One region of the Chloroflexus sp. genome, then DNA from elsewhere that is predicted to be linked to it. Evidence: riboswitches for the same ligand, from Rfam matches in the RefSeq annotation. Region 1 holds a riboswitch; each other region holds the start of a gene.
What was found. A riboswitch is a leader RNA that binds a small molecule or an ion and turns the genes downstream of it on or off. The one in region 1 is predicted to bind S-adenosylmethionine.

Region 1 (4,228 bases):
ATATTTCACATACTTGAATGGAGCATCGGATCCCTCATCGGCACACCGCAGGAGGCTGGGCATGGCCCTACGCAGCGATGCGATTAGCAATGTAGCATTGAAAGATGGCCGACAAGTAACCATTCGGCCACTGGTAGAAAATGATCGAGCAGCATTAGCCGATTTTGGTTTGAGTTTACCAAAAGACGATCTGCTGTATCTTGAAGAAGACTTTACTAACCCGGAAATTATTGCTCGGCTCGTCAACGCCTCATATGCCGAGAATTGGCGACAGATTGTCGCAGTCGCTGATGACGGCTCGATTGTCGCCTACACGTCGGCGCGGCGTATACCGGGTTGGTCAAACCACGTGGCCGAGCTGCGGTTAATTGTGAAGCCGGGTTGGCGACGGAGCGGGCTTGGTACCTATATGGCCCAAGCTATTGTTGATACAGCTCGTGATCTTGGTGCTCAGAAGGTGACAGTAGCGATGCTCGCCGCGTTAAAAGCCGGTCAAGCCATCTTCTCGCGTCTCGGTTTTGCAGTCGAAGGCCAATTGGCCCGTCACGCGATCGACCGCAACGGTGAGTTGCACGATGTGGTGATTATGTCGGCCTTCTTACGAGTGTGATGATATATCAAGATGAGTTGCGACAGGGTCACTCCCCAATGATTTGATATACGCTATACCAAACCTTTTGCGAAAACTCCCTGAGGCTGTCAAAAGGCCGCTGCGAAGCGTCCGCAATAGACTACAGAGGATGATAAACCTTATTCAATATCGTGGCAGTGGGGTCTTCTGCCCGGTTTGCCAACGCGAATCGCGAGCGTTTGCGCCATACGGTCGTCCAAAGCGCAGAAGTGCAATGTGTGTCTATTGCGGTTCGTTAGAACGCCACCGGTTGTTGTGGTTGTATCTCATTCATCGGACGAATCTTTTCGATGGGCTGCATAAAAATGTGCTCCACGTCGCTCCTGAACCGTGCTTTGAACCGAACTTCCGGCGCCTCATCGGCACCGGCTATCTTACCGCCGATTTACTCGATCCGCGTGCTATGGTTAAGATGGATATTACAAATATTCAATATCCTGATGCATATTTCGATGTCATTTTATGCAGTCATGTACTTGAACATGTGCCTGATGATCGCAAAGCAATGCGCGAATTTTGGCGCACGCTTAAGCCAAACGGCTGGACTATCCTATTGGTACCGATTACGGCTGAAGTGACTTTTGAAGATCCGACTATCATTGACCCGCAGGAACGGCTGATTGCATTTGGTCAAGAAGATCATGTGCGTAGGTATGGTCGGGATTATATCGATCGGTTGCGTGAAGCAGGGTTTACTGTAACAGTTACGACTGTAACCGATATGGTTCCTGATCACGAGACAGCGTTGCAGATGGGATTGACAGCCGCGAGTGGCGAGATTTACTATTGCACACGCGGAGGATGAGATGCCAAGAGCGGGACGTCATCCCGTCTGATTGACAATCCTCAAGATCACCTGTTATACTTCGTACAATTGCAGAACGCTGCACTCATCCAGAGCGGTGGAGGGACCGGCCCGATGAAACCGCGCCAACCCGGCGGATCAACGCCTGACGGGTGGCAACTCCGGCAGCATAAGGCTGGCAGATGAGAGGAGAGCGGCGTCATCTTGCCGATAGCAAGAGTACGTCAACTGCACTCTCATCGCCCTGATGAGAGGTTTTTTATGCCCACAAACCAATCTCCTGGCCTCGGTACGGCCGCCGTCCACGCAGGCGAACCACGCCGGCGCGCGTTTGACGCGATTACACCCCCTGTCGTCCATAGCGCTACGTACACATTCCGTGACAGCGCCGAGCTGATAGCCTTTCAGTCGGGCGAACTGGAGCGCGAAGAGTATGGTCGGTACGGAAATCCAACCGTGCGCGCTGTTGAAGCCCGTCTCGCTGCGCTGGAGTCACCGCATGCCCCCGCCGAGGCACTTCTCTGCGCCTCCGGGATGAATGCGCTGACTACAGTGATGCTTGCGATGCTTCCCGCCGGTAGTCACGTGATCCTAACCGACGACGGCTACCGCCGTACCCGTCAATTTGTCAGCACCATGCTGGCCCGTCTCGGGGTGCGTCATAGCGTGGTCGCCGCTGCCGACCCGGCAGCTATTGCGGCGGCAATCGAACCGGGGCGCACGCGCTTGATTGTCACCGAAGCGCCGACGAATCCGTACCTGCGCGTGATCGATCTGACCGCAGTGGCGAAGATAGCGCGCGAGCACCGGATCAAAACGGTGATCGATGCTACATTTGCCACCCCCTACAACATGCGTCCGCTTGAATACGGGATCGATCTGGTGGTACACAGTTGTAGCAAATATTTAGCCGGACACAACGATCTTTTGGCCGGAGTCATTATTGGCCGTCCGCCGATCATCAAAGCACTCCGGGAAACGCAGGGAATCCTTGGTGGAATCTGTGATCCGCACGCGGCCTATCTGCTCGGTCGTGGCCTCAAGACCTTTGCCTTGCGGATGGAGCGCCACAATCAGAATGGGCAAGCCGTCGCCGAGTTTCTCGCCCACCACCCACGGGTGACGCGGGTACATTACCCCGGCCTGCCCGATCATCCCGATCACGCGATTGCCCGCGCCCAGATGCGCGGCTTTGGCGGCGTAGTGTCGTTCGAGGTTGCAGGTGATCTGACCGGCGCGATGGCCGTTGTCGACCGGCTCCGGCTACCGTATATTGCCCCTAGCTTCGGCGGTGTCGAAAGCCTGGTTGAACAACCGGCACTCATGAGTTACTATGAACTAAGCAGTGAAGAACGCTTGGCGGTTGGTATTCGCGACAACTTGATCCGACTCTCATGCGGGATTGAAGATGCTGATGATCTGATCGCCGATCTGCAACAGGCCCTTGCCGACGAATAGTTATGCACTCGACCCTGCAACGCCGACTCGCCGCCGGGCAAACGGTTGTTACCGGTGAGATTGCACCGCCAAAGGGGGCGGCACGCGCTCATCTAGAAACCCTGGCGCAAAACCTTCGCACCTACGTCGATGCGGTGAACCTGACCGATAATCAGCGCGGAATCGCTCGCATGTCATCGCTTGGCGGTAGCGTCATTTTGCACCAGCTCGGCATTGAGCCGATTATGCAAATGACGTGCCAGCACCGTAATCGGATCGCCCTCCAAGCCGATGCACTCAGTGCATCGGCGCTCGGTGTGCGCAATCTTTTGGCAATGACCGGCGACCATCCGCGCATTGGTGATCATCCCGAAGCCAAAAATGTGCTCGATCTTAACTCGTTCCAACTGATCCGGATGCTGCGCACCCTCCGCGATCAGGGCACGTTCCAATCGGGTACGCCATTGAAGGAGGCACCGCGTTTTTTTATCGGTAGTGTCGCAAACCCAAACGTCGAACGAGCAGCGCGGCTGGAAAAAAAGATCGAGGCTGGCGCTGAGTTTGTGCAGACCCAGTTGATCTTCGATGTCAACCGTTTCCGGCAATGGATGGCAGATGTGCGTGCTGCCGGTTTGCACCAACAGGCCTACATTCTGGCCGGTGTGATGATTTTGCGTCGGCCACAATCGGCGATCTATCTCCGCGATCATCTCCCCGGCACCCTCATGCCTGATGCGATTGTTGAGCGGATGCAGCGCGCCACCGATAGTGAAGCCGAAGGCATTGTGCTGGCTGCCGAGTTAGTCACCGAGCTGCTCAGTATCGAAGGTGTAGCCGGTGTGCATCTGATGTCGGTTGACTGGACACGCGCCATCCCGCGGGTCGTGGAGCGGGCCGGCTTGCTGCCACGCCCGCCGGTGCCAGAGGCATTGGTGGATGAGGCGTAGCGGATGGGTGATGGGATCGTGTATCATCCATCCCGCATCGTAAGGCTATCGGTCGTGCGGTCTCACTGATACGTGATCGAACTGTTTGTCTTAGAGGTACCAAAACGTTCATCACCGACAAAACGGTTTGAAGTGAGGGTATCATGCCAATTATTCTGAAATCTCCTGCACAGATTGAACTGTTACGTGCCGCCGGGCAACTGGTGCGGCAGACGTTCAACGTGCTGCGCGAACATATCCGTCCGGGCGTAACCACGGCTGAACTGGACGCGATTGCTGAAGAGTTTATCCGTTCACACGGTGCCGAACCTGTCTATAAAGGGTATGTACCGGCGGGTCGCCGCAACTACGTGCCTCCGTTCCCTGGTACCATCTGTGCTTCAATTAACGATGTGATCTGCCACGGTA
Region 2 (4,228 bases), on a different contig from region 1:
TGACAACAGATCTATCGTATGCACCGTATCGAACGCCATTACGAACTCAGCCCAGTGCTCGCAGAAGGGATCGACCAGCTCCACACCGCATTGAATGCGTTTTGGGCTGAAGCCGGAGTAGCACCGGAGGCGCAGATACGGCTTAGTACCGCTCTCGCGGAAGTGGTTGCGAATATCTTACAGTATGCCGTTGCCGCGGAAGCGGAGCCAATCCAGTTGCGGCTCCGCTGTACACCACACCTGATCGAGGCGCGACTCGTTGATCGTGGTCACCGATGGGAAAGGCCAGAGTCGACGTTCGTCCTCCCTGACGATTGGGAAGAACGGGGAAGGGGACTCGCAATCGCAGCAGCGATCCTTGACCGGTTGCAGTACCGTCGGCTGCGCGAGCGGAATTGTTGGCGGTTAGTGTTGTTCATCCACCCCTAACGCTGTCCGAAACATTCTACTCTAACCCTGCTCCATCTTCAACCACAACCAGGGCAGGGTCTCACGGTGTCGGCGTGGGTATTGGTTGTGGCGTACCGATTAACGATGGAATGAGTAACGTCTGACCGGGCTGGAGGAAGTTGGGATCGGTCAGATTGTTGGCTGCCACCAATTCATCAACCGTCACCCCAAAGCGTTCGGCAATTGTACTCAGCGTATCACCGGCCTGGACAACGTACAACGCGGCAACCGTTGGGGTTGGGCGCGACAAACTGGCATAGACCGTCGCCGTTGCATCGAGGTCGATGGTTGGGGCAGGGGTAATGTCGAGCACGACCGGCAAGGTAGGCAAGTTGTGCGGTGGCGGCTCGGGAAAGCACGCGGTTAGCCCCATACTCATCGATACAATCAGCAGCCCAATGAACCAAAGCCACACGTAGCGGATCACGATCACCCTCTCATGTTGTACTATTTGTCACAACTAGACATTGTAGCAGTCGCATGGGAGGGCGTCAATACAAATGAGTGAGATTCGGACGTGGGTTAAGACATCCAAGGTAAAAAATGAGGAACCTTACAACCAATAGACTTAGTTTGCAACACCTATACGGTACGCTGCATGCCCAAGGGTATCCATATCCGTCCGGTTCTGCAACGTCGCTTCGATGCCCTATCGCTGCTTCATGGCGCGCGCCGCACAACGGATGCCAAGATTTCTCGCTGCGCGCGAAATGACAGAGGGGGTTGCCTGCCCTGGATAGGGTGCGCGCCGCCAGCCGTCCGTCGCTCCCTGTCATGTCGAGCGCAGCGAGACATCTGTAAGCGTGTTGTGGAAGCTTGCGCGCTGGGCTGCCGTCTCACCACGAGCTGGGATGTCGCAGGGTGTGTAGGATCCTTGATCCCAGCGCATGTCAGAGCCTGAGAAGTGATACTTGACAAATACACGTCGTATAGTTTATATTTACGACATCACGTTGGTGAAGGCGACACCAAAACGCACCTCAACAACACACACGCACTCATCCAGAGCGGTGGAGGGACCGGCCCGTTGAAACCGCAGCAACCCTCGCATGCGTCGCCGCATGCGAACGGTGCTAATTCCGGCAGAAGTGTTCTGGAAGATGAGCGACGTGGAATCGTGGTTATCCGCACTTGTTATTTCACGCCCTCATCGAAGTTGAGGGCGTTTTTGTTGCCTATTACACCGGGCATCTATTTGAGGAGGATTGCATGTCTGACACGCCACGCTTCACCGGTTTCGAGACGCTTGCCTTACACGCCGGACAGATTCCGGATCCGACAACCGGATCACGGGCAGTACCGATCTACGCAACAACATCCTATCAGTTCAAAGACACCGACCACGCAGCCCGCTTGTTCAACCTGCAAGAGTTCGGCAATATCTACACCCGCATTATGAATCCGACCACCGACGTATTCGAGCAGCGTATGGCCGCATTGGAAGGTGGGGTGGGTGCATTGGCGTTGTCGTCAGGGCAAGCTGCCGAGACGCTGGCAATTTTGAATCTGGCTGGTAGCGGTGATAATATCGTCGCCTCATCGGATTTGTACGGTGGTACCTACAATCTCTTCCGTCACACCTTACCGCGTTTGGGTATTACGACCCGTTTTGTTGACGCCCGTGATTACGATGGGTTTGCAGCGGCGATCGATGATCGAACGAAGGCTTTCTTTCTCGAACTGGTCGGTAACCCGCGGCTGGATGTGCTCGATCTCGAGCGGATTGCGGCGATTGCGCACGAGCGGGGTGTGCCGGTCATTGTTGATGCGACGACGGTAACCCCGTATCTGTGGCAGCCGATCAAGCACGGCGCCGACATCGTCATTCACTCGGCGACGAAGTATATCGGGGGGCATGGCACCGCTATCGGTGGGATTATTATCGATAGTGGTAAGTTTGATTGGGCGGCGAGTGGGCGTTTCCCTGATTTCACCAACCCCGATCCGAGCTATCACGGCCTGGTGTATACGCAGGCCTTTGGCAATCTTGCCTATATTATCAAGGCGCGTGTGCAAGGCCTCCGTGATATTGGTGCAGCCCTCAGCCCGTTCAACAGTTTCCTCTTCTTGCAAGGGCTGGAGACGTTGCCGTTGCGGATGGAACGGCACAGCAAGAATGCGTTAGCCGTCGCGCGCTATCTCAGCGAACATCCGAAGGTAGCATGGGTCAATTACCCCGGCTTACCGAGCCACCCGAGTTATCCGTTGGCCCAAAAGTATCTGCCGCGCGGACAGAGCGGGATCGTCGGGTTCGGCTTGAAGGGTGGGCGTAACGCTGGACGAATCTTTATCGAACGGTTACGCCTCTTCTCACACTTGGCGAATATCGGTGATGCCAAGAGTTTGGCAATCCATCCGGCGACGACGACGCATAGCCAGTTGACCCCTGAAGAACAGCGTCTCACCGGTGTGACCGACGACTACGTGCGGCTCTCTATCGGCCTTGAAACAATAGATGATATTTTGGCCGATCTCGATCAGGCGTTGGCCGGAACACCATCGTAGTTTCTGACCGATGTGGTGGTAACAATGGCGTTGCCGCCGCAGCTCGTTCTCGTTCCTTGCTGACAGGGAGAGGATCGATATGGAAGCAATTGCTTCGGCGCCAACCCCCGAAGGGGTTGGCTTCGTGCGTACCCAGCGCATGCATTGGACGACACCGCTGCCCCTGACGAGCGGTGCGACACTGGGGCCACTGACGATTGCCTACGAGACTTACGGTGAACTAGCGCCCGACCGCTCGAATGCCATTCTGATTCTGCACGCTTTGTCGGGTGATGCACACGCGGCCGGTTATCATAGTCCTACTGATCGCAAACCGGGCTGGTGGGATGGAATGATCGGGCCGGGCCGCGCATTTGATACCAACCGCTACTTTGTGATCTGCTCGAACGTGATCGGTGGCTGCCGCGGTTCGACCGGCCCATCGAGTCCACATCCAGTTGATGGGAAGCCCTACGGTTCACGGTTTCCGATCATTACCATTGAGGATATGGTACACGCCCAACAACGCCTGATTGATGCCCTTGGGATTGATACCTTGTTGGCCGTAGCCGGTGGTTCGATGGGTGGATTTCAGGCATTGGCATGGGCGGTCGAGTATCCGCAGCGTGTGCGTGGTGCGATCTTGTTGGCGACGAGCGCACGTTCGAGTCCACAGACGGTAGCGTGGAATTATATCGGCAGGCGTGCAATTATGGCCGATCCGCGTTGGCGTGGTGGCGACTATTACGATGGTGAGCCGCCACGTGATGGTTTGGCGGTAGCACGCATGCTCGGTCATATTACGTATCTCTGTGAGCCAAAGTTGGAGCAGCGGTTTGGGCGGCGCGGTGATTCCGGACCGCTTGACCTTGGGCCACATTTTGCGATTGAACACTATCTTGAGCATCAGGCGGCGCGTTTCAACGAACGGTTTGATGCCAATTCTTATTTGACGATCACGCGCGCTATGGACAGTTGGGATCTTGCGGCGCGCTACGGCTCGTTAACAGCGGCGTTTGATCTGACACGAGCACGGTTTTTGGCGTTGGCCTACAGCAGCGATTGGCTCTATCCACCGAGCGAGACGTATCACATGGCAGCAGCGGCACAGGCTGCCGGGCGGTCGTTTACAACGCACCTGATCATGACTGATGCCGGCCACGATGCGTTTCTGACCGATATAGCTACCCAGAGTGTTGTCATTCGGGAATTTTTGGATCGGGTAGGGTCGGAATAGGAGTGACATTTGGCTTGGCGTATGAGATATTAGATATATCAGTTTATTAAAAATGTC
Region 3 (4,228 bases), on a different contig from region 1:
GCCGCGTCGCGCCGGCAGATCGACGAGTAGCCGGTTGAGCAAATCGATCCCATCGTCCCACTCTAACGGGCTCAGCGGGTGCAAGATGGCATCGAGAAACGGCTCATCGATCATGACCAGTCGATACGCCGCGTACCCTTGCACTTGCTCGTGTTGCCATGCCACCCGCAAGCTACACAAATTGAGTAACAGTTCACGCCACTCTGGCGCGTAAGCTAAAGGTCGGTCATGATTGTCGGTCAACGCCAAACTGAGGCTCACCGGGCCAATTGTCTCGTATTTGAGCAAAAATGGATGGCGATCTTCGGTATTGAGCTGACGGAGTAGCTCTTCAAGGACAACAACGGCCGGACCCGACAACGCAGCAAATTGCGCATCACCACGCAGATACGCCAACCCAACCCGAACCGCTTCGCGCTCAAGCGTCTCGTGGTCAACGGCCAATCGGTCACGTTCGAGATCGATCTGCACACCGGGCAAACCTTGTGCTGCCAAGGCAAATGGTGTATCGGCAAGGGTACGTGGCAAGGGTAATGGCCATGCTGGTGTCTGCGGAAAATACCGGCAGATTAACTGCGCCACGATCATCGGATTCGTATGAGGCAACCCACCGCGCAGAAGTGGCCGGCAGGCCGGCTGAAACGACCCCAGCACATTCATGGTTGACTCGCCAGTTGACACAAGGCTACCGTGAACGGAGGATGCAGCACGCCTCGCTCGGTGATGATCGCCGTTACCAATTCGTTTGGCGTAACGTCAAACGCCGGATGAGCAGCCGGCACACCGTGCGGAGCAATGGCAATCCCGGCGATGTGAGTCACCTCTGCCGGATCGCGCTCTTCGATAGGAATATCGGCGCCACTCGCCGTGGCAAGATCGATGGTGGAATAAGGGGCAGCGACGTAGAAAGGTATCTGATGATAACGGGCGAGTACTGCCAAGCCATAGGTACCGATCTTGTTAGCCACATCACCATTGGCAGCAATCCGATCAGCACCAACGATAATACAATCGATATGGCCGCGTTGCATCATAAAAGCGGCCATATTATCGGTGATTAAGGTCTGGGGAATACCGGCCTGTAACAATTCCCACGCCGTCAACCGGGCGCCTTGCAAGAAGGGGCGCGTTTCATCAACAAAGACATGAATGGGCCGACCTTGGGCAAAGGCGGTGCGAATGGGGGCAAGTGCCGTTCCGTACCCGGCAGTTGCCAGGCCACCGGCGTTGCAGTGGGTCAGCACGTGACCACGCGGGGGAATGAGTGGTGCGCCGTGTTCTCCTATCGCATGGCACATAGCGAGATCCTCGGCGAAAATCGCCTCGGCCTCAGTCAACAATGCAGTTTTGATCGCTGCGATGCCTTCGGGAGCAACCGTTTCAGCCCGCCGTAGCATGCGGCTTGTCGCCCAGGCCAAATTGACCGCTGTTGGACGCTGAGCATCGAAGATCGCTTTGGCTTGGCGTAGCTCTTCAAGTAGCTCCTCAACCGAATGAGCAGCACTCTGCCGAGCAGCCAACGCCATGCCATACGCAGCCGTGCAACCGATTGCCGGTGCGCCCCGTACCTGCATACTGCGAATAGCATAGGCGACCAGGCTCAGATCGGTGCAATTCACCACCTCGACGATGTGTGGCAGCTTGCGCTGATCGATCAGGCGAACCGTCTCATTTTCCCACCAAACTGTGCGGAATTCCATAGGCGTCGCAATAAATTGAGCCACTCGCATAGCGAGAGGCTCCGATCATCACTTCGTTCCTCTCATCTTTCGGCTAATGCTCTTCATTGCCGCTGGATTTGGCACCTTCCCTTTCGGGGGTTGCCGGGCGTCATCGGGCCAGTCCCTCAGCCCATCTCGATGAGCATCTGAAGTTCGCTGACGCACTACGGCGCCGCACGCGAACGTTGTGAGCGATTATAACACGACTGACGGCAAGAGGCAACCGCTACAAAAAGTGTGCAAAAACGTGATTACCCACCATCCGTCCTCGCTCCGTCAACCACACCCGTCGGTCATCTATCGCGATCAACCCGTGCTGCATCAGCTCGTGCAAGGCGGTTCCGTAGTACTCGGTGAGATCATCGCCGACACGGGCGGCAAAGTGCTCAAAACTTACCCCAATATCGAGCCGCAAGCCCATCATCATCGTTTCAGCAGCCAGATCGGCAGGGGTCAGTGGGATAGTCTCGGCAATCGGGCGATGACCGGCTTGAACGGCAGCGATGTACCCATCGATGGATCGAATATTGGCGTAGCGCTGCGGGAAGAGATGGCCATGAGCGCCGGCGCCGGCGGCCAAATAGTCACTATTGAACCAGTAGGCCAGGTTGTGATGACACGCCAATCGCGGCGGTGCATCAGGCCGATCACCCGGCTGGGGACGTACCCAGTTCGAGATTTCGTAGTGCCGATAACCGGCTTTGTCAAGAAGGTCCATCGCCAATTCGTACATCGCTGCGGTGAGATCATCGTCGGGCACCTGTACGCGCCCCGCCGTGACCTGCGCATAGAGTGGCGTATTCTCTTCGAGAATGAGCGAGTACAGGGCCAGATGATCCACGTCCCACGAGATGACTTCGGTGAGTGTGGCTTGCCAATCGGCAAGGTCTTGCCCGGGCAAGCCAAAGATGAAATCCAGGTTGATCGACTCAAAACCGACTGCACGGGCATCAAGATAGCTTGCCTTGGCTTCGGCAGCGGTGTGAATACGTCCTAGCACCCGTAAGGTTGGATCGTGCAAGCTTTGTACCCCCATACTCAACCGATTCACACCAAGCGAGCGGATGGCACGCAGATACTCGCGGCCTAGCACCGTTCCGGGATTTGCCTCAAGCGAGATCTCGGCCGTTTCGAGAGGAACGAGCGCCGTAGCCGCGGTCAGAATGCGTTCAATCTGTGCCGGCGTCAGCATACTCGGCGTCCCACCGCCAAAGAAGATACTTGGCCGCAATGCCGCTGCTGCCGGTGATTTCGGTAACGGTGGGAGCGACTCGCGCAACATAGCTAACTCGGTACAGAGTGCATCAACATACGCCGCAATGCGATGCTCCATGTTGGCGTAGGTGTTGAAATCGCAATACGAACAGCGCCGATGGCAAAAGGGGATATGGATATATAAGTGGCGCATAGCAACTTCCAGATCACGTTCTACCCGATCAAAATCTGCTCCTCCGGGTACATCACGACTTGCGGTGCAGCACTTTGTCGCGCTAACGCAATGATAATGGTGAGGGCGCCTAATCGTCCCCAAAACATAACAGCGATGATCACCAACTGCCCAAACGTGTTCAATTCATCGGTAAAACCAAGCGTCAGCCCGCATGTGGCAAATGCCGATACAACCTCAAACACGGTACGGTCAAGGGTTGTGTCGTGCGTTGTCACCAGTAACCATGAAGCAGCCAAGACCACAAAGAGCGAAATCGTGAGCACGGCTGCCGCCCGCCGTACCATACCAGTCGCCAGACTGCGTCCACCAAACTGAGCGGTTGGCAGGCCGCGCGCATAACTCCATAGCGAAATCGAGAGGACGGCAAACGTACCGGTGGTAATCCCACCACCCATCGAGGCCGGCGCACAGCCGATAAACATCAACGCAATGAGTAGCAGTTGGCTGGCCGGTGTCAACTGCTCGAAGTTAGTAATGCCGGCAAATCCGGCGGTACGAGCCGAAACCGATTGGAAGACGGTCACTATGATCTGACGATCCAACGGCTGCCCAACAAGCACTCCATCTTTATCGAACGCTTCACTGAGCCATAAGCCAACAGCACCACCGACCACCAGTATGCTCACGACGAGCAGCGTGATCCGCGTGTGCAACGACAACCGCCGCTCATTCGGGTACGCGATCAGATCGGCAACGACCGGAATACCTAAGCCGCCGAGAAAAATCAAGACCCCCATCACAAACAGCGTCACACTATCCCGCGGTATACCATCGTTAAAACCGGGAGTACCAGTGAACAGGTCAAATCCGGCATTGCAGAATGCCGAGACCGCATGAAAGAGGGCAAAGAAGAAGGCTTGACCCTCAGAAAGGCGAGGATCGGTACGCCAGTGTATGTAGAGCAAGAAGGCACCGATCAGCTCAATCGTGATGACCGTAATAAGAACGCGCCGAGTCAAGGACACGATTGCCGCCGGCGAGAGTAAGCCTAACGAGTCGCTTAACGCGATCCGATCGGTAAAACTGATCCGCCGACCCAAAAGCCTGAAAACGATCA

Region 2: it holds a riboswitch for S-adenosylmethionine, as region 1 does, so the genes downstream of both, AC01ZF_RS14465 (homocysteine synthase) here and AC01ZF_RS10340 (trans-sulfuration enzyme family protein) in region 1, are expected to answer to the same signal.
Region 3: it holds a riboswitch for S-adenosylmethionine, as region 1 does, so the genes downstream of both, mtnA (S-methyl-5-thioribose-1-phosphate isomerase) here and AC01ZF_RS10340 (trans-sulfuration enzyme family protein) in region 1, are expected to answer to the same signal.

Annotation. Positions count from the first base shown of each region.
Region 1 is NZ_JBWGQH010000017.1:23,055-27,282, forward strand. It holds gene AC01ZF_RS10330 (GNAT family N-acetyltransferase) at 62-610, shown strand; gene AC01ZF_RS10335 (class I SAM-dependent methyltransferase) at 846-1,436, shown strand; SAM riboswitch class I at 1,519-1,625, shown strand; gene AC01ZF_RS10340 (trans-sulfuration enzyme family protein) at 1,698-2,894, shown strand; gene AC01ZF_RS10345 (methylenetetrahydrofolate reductase) at 2,897-3,820, shown strand; gene map (type I methionyl aminopeptidase) at 3,964-4,228, shown strand, end outside.
Region 2 is NZ_JBWGQH010000029.1:35,434-39,661, reverse strand. It holds gene AC01ZF_RS14480 (STAS domain-containing protein) at 1-3, shown strand, start outside; gene AC01ZF_RS14475 (ATP-binding protein) at 19-429, shown strand; gene AC01ZF_RS14470 (LysM peptidoglycan-binding domain-containing protein) at 491-877, opposite strand; SAM riboswitch class I at 1,446-1,557, shown strand; gene AC01ZF_RS14465 (homocysteine synthase) at 1,660-2,955, shown strand; gene metX (homoserine O-acetyltransferase MetX) at 3,035-4,171, shown strand.
Region 3 is NZ_JBWGQH010000020.1:8,140-12,367, reverse strand. It holds gene AC01ZF_RS11575 (uroporphyrinogen decarboxylase/cobalamine-independent methonine synthase family protein) at 1-660, opposite strand, end outside; gene mtnA (S-methyl-5-thioribose-1-phosphate isomerase) at 657-1,700, opposite strand; SAM riboswitch class I at 1,760-1,866, opposite strand; gene hemW (radical SAM family heme chaperone HemW) at 1,948-3,129, opposite strand; gene AC01ZF_RS11560 (TrkH family potassium uptake protein) at 3,150-4,228, opposite strand, start outside.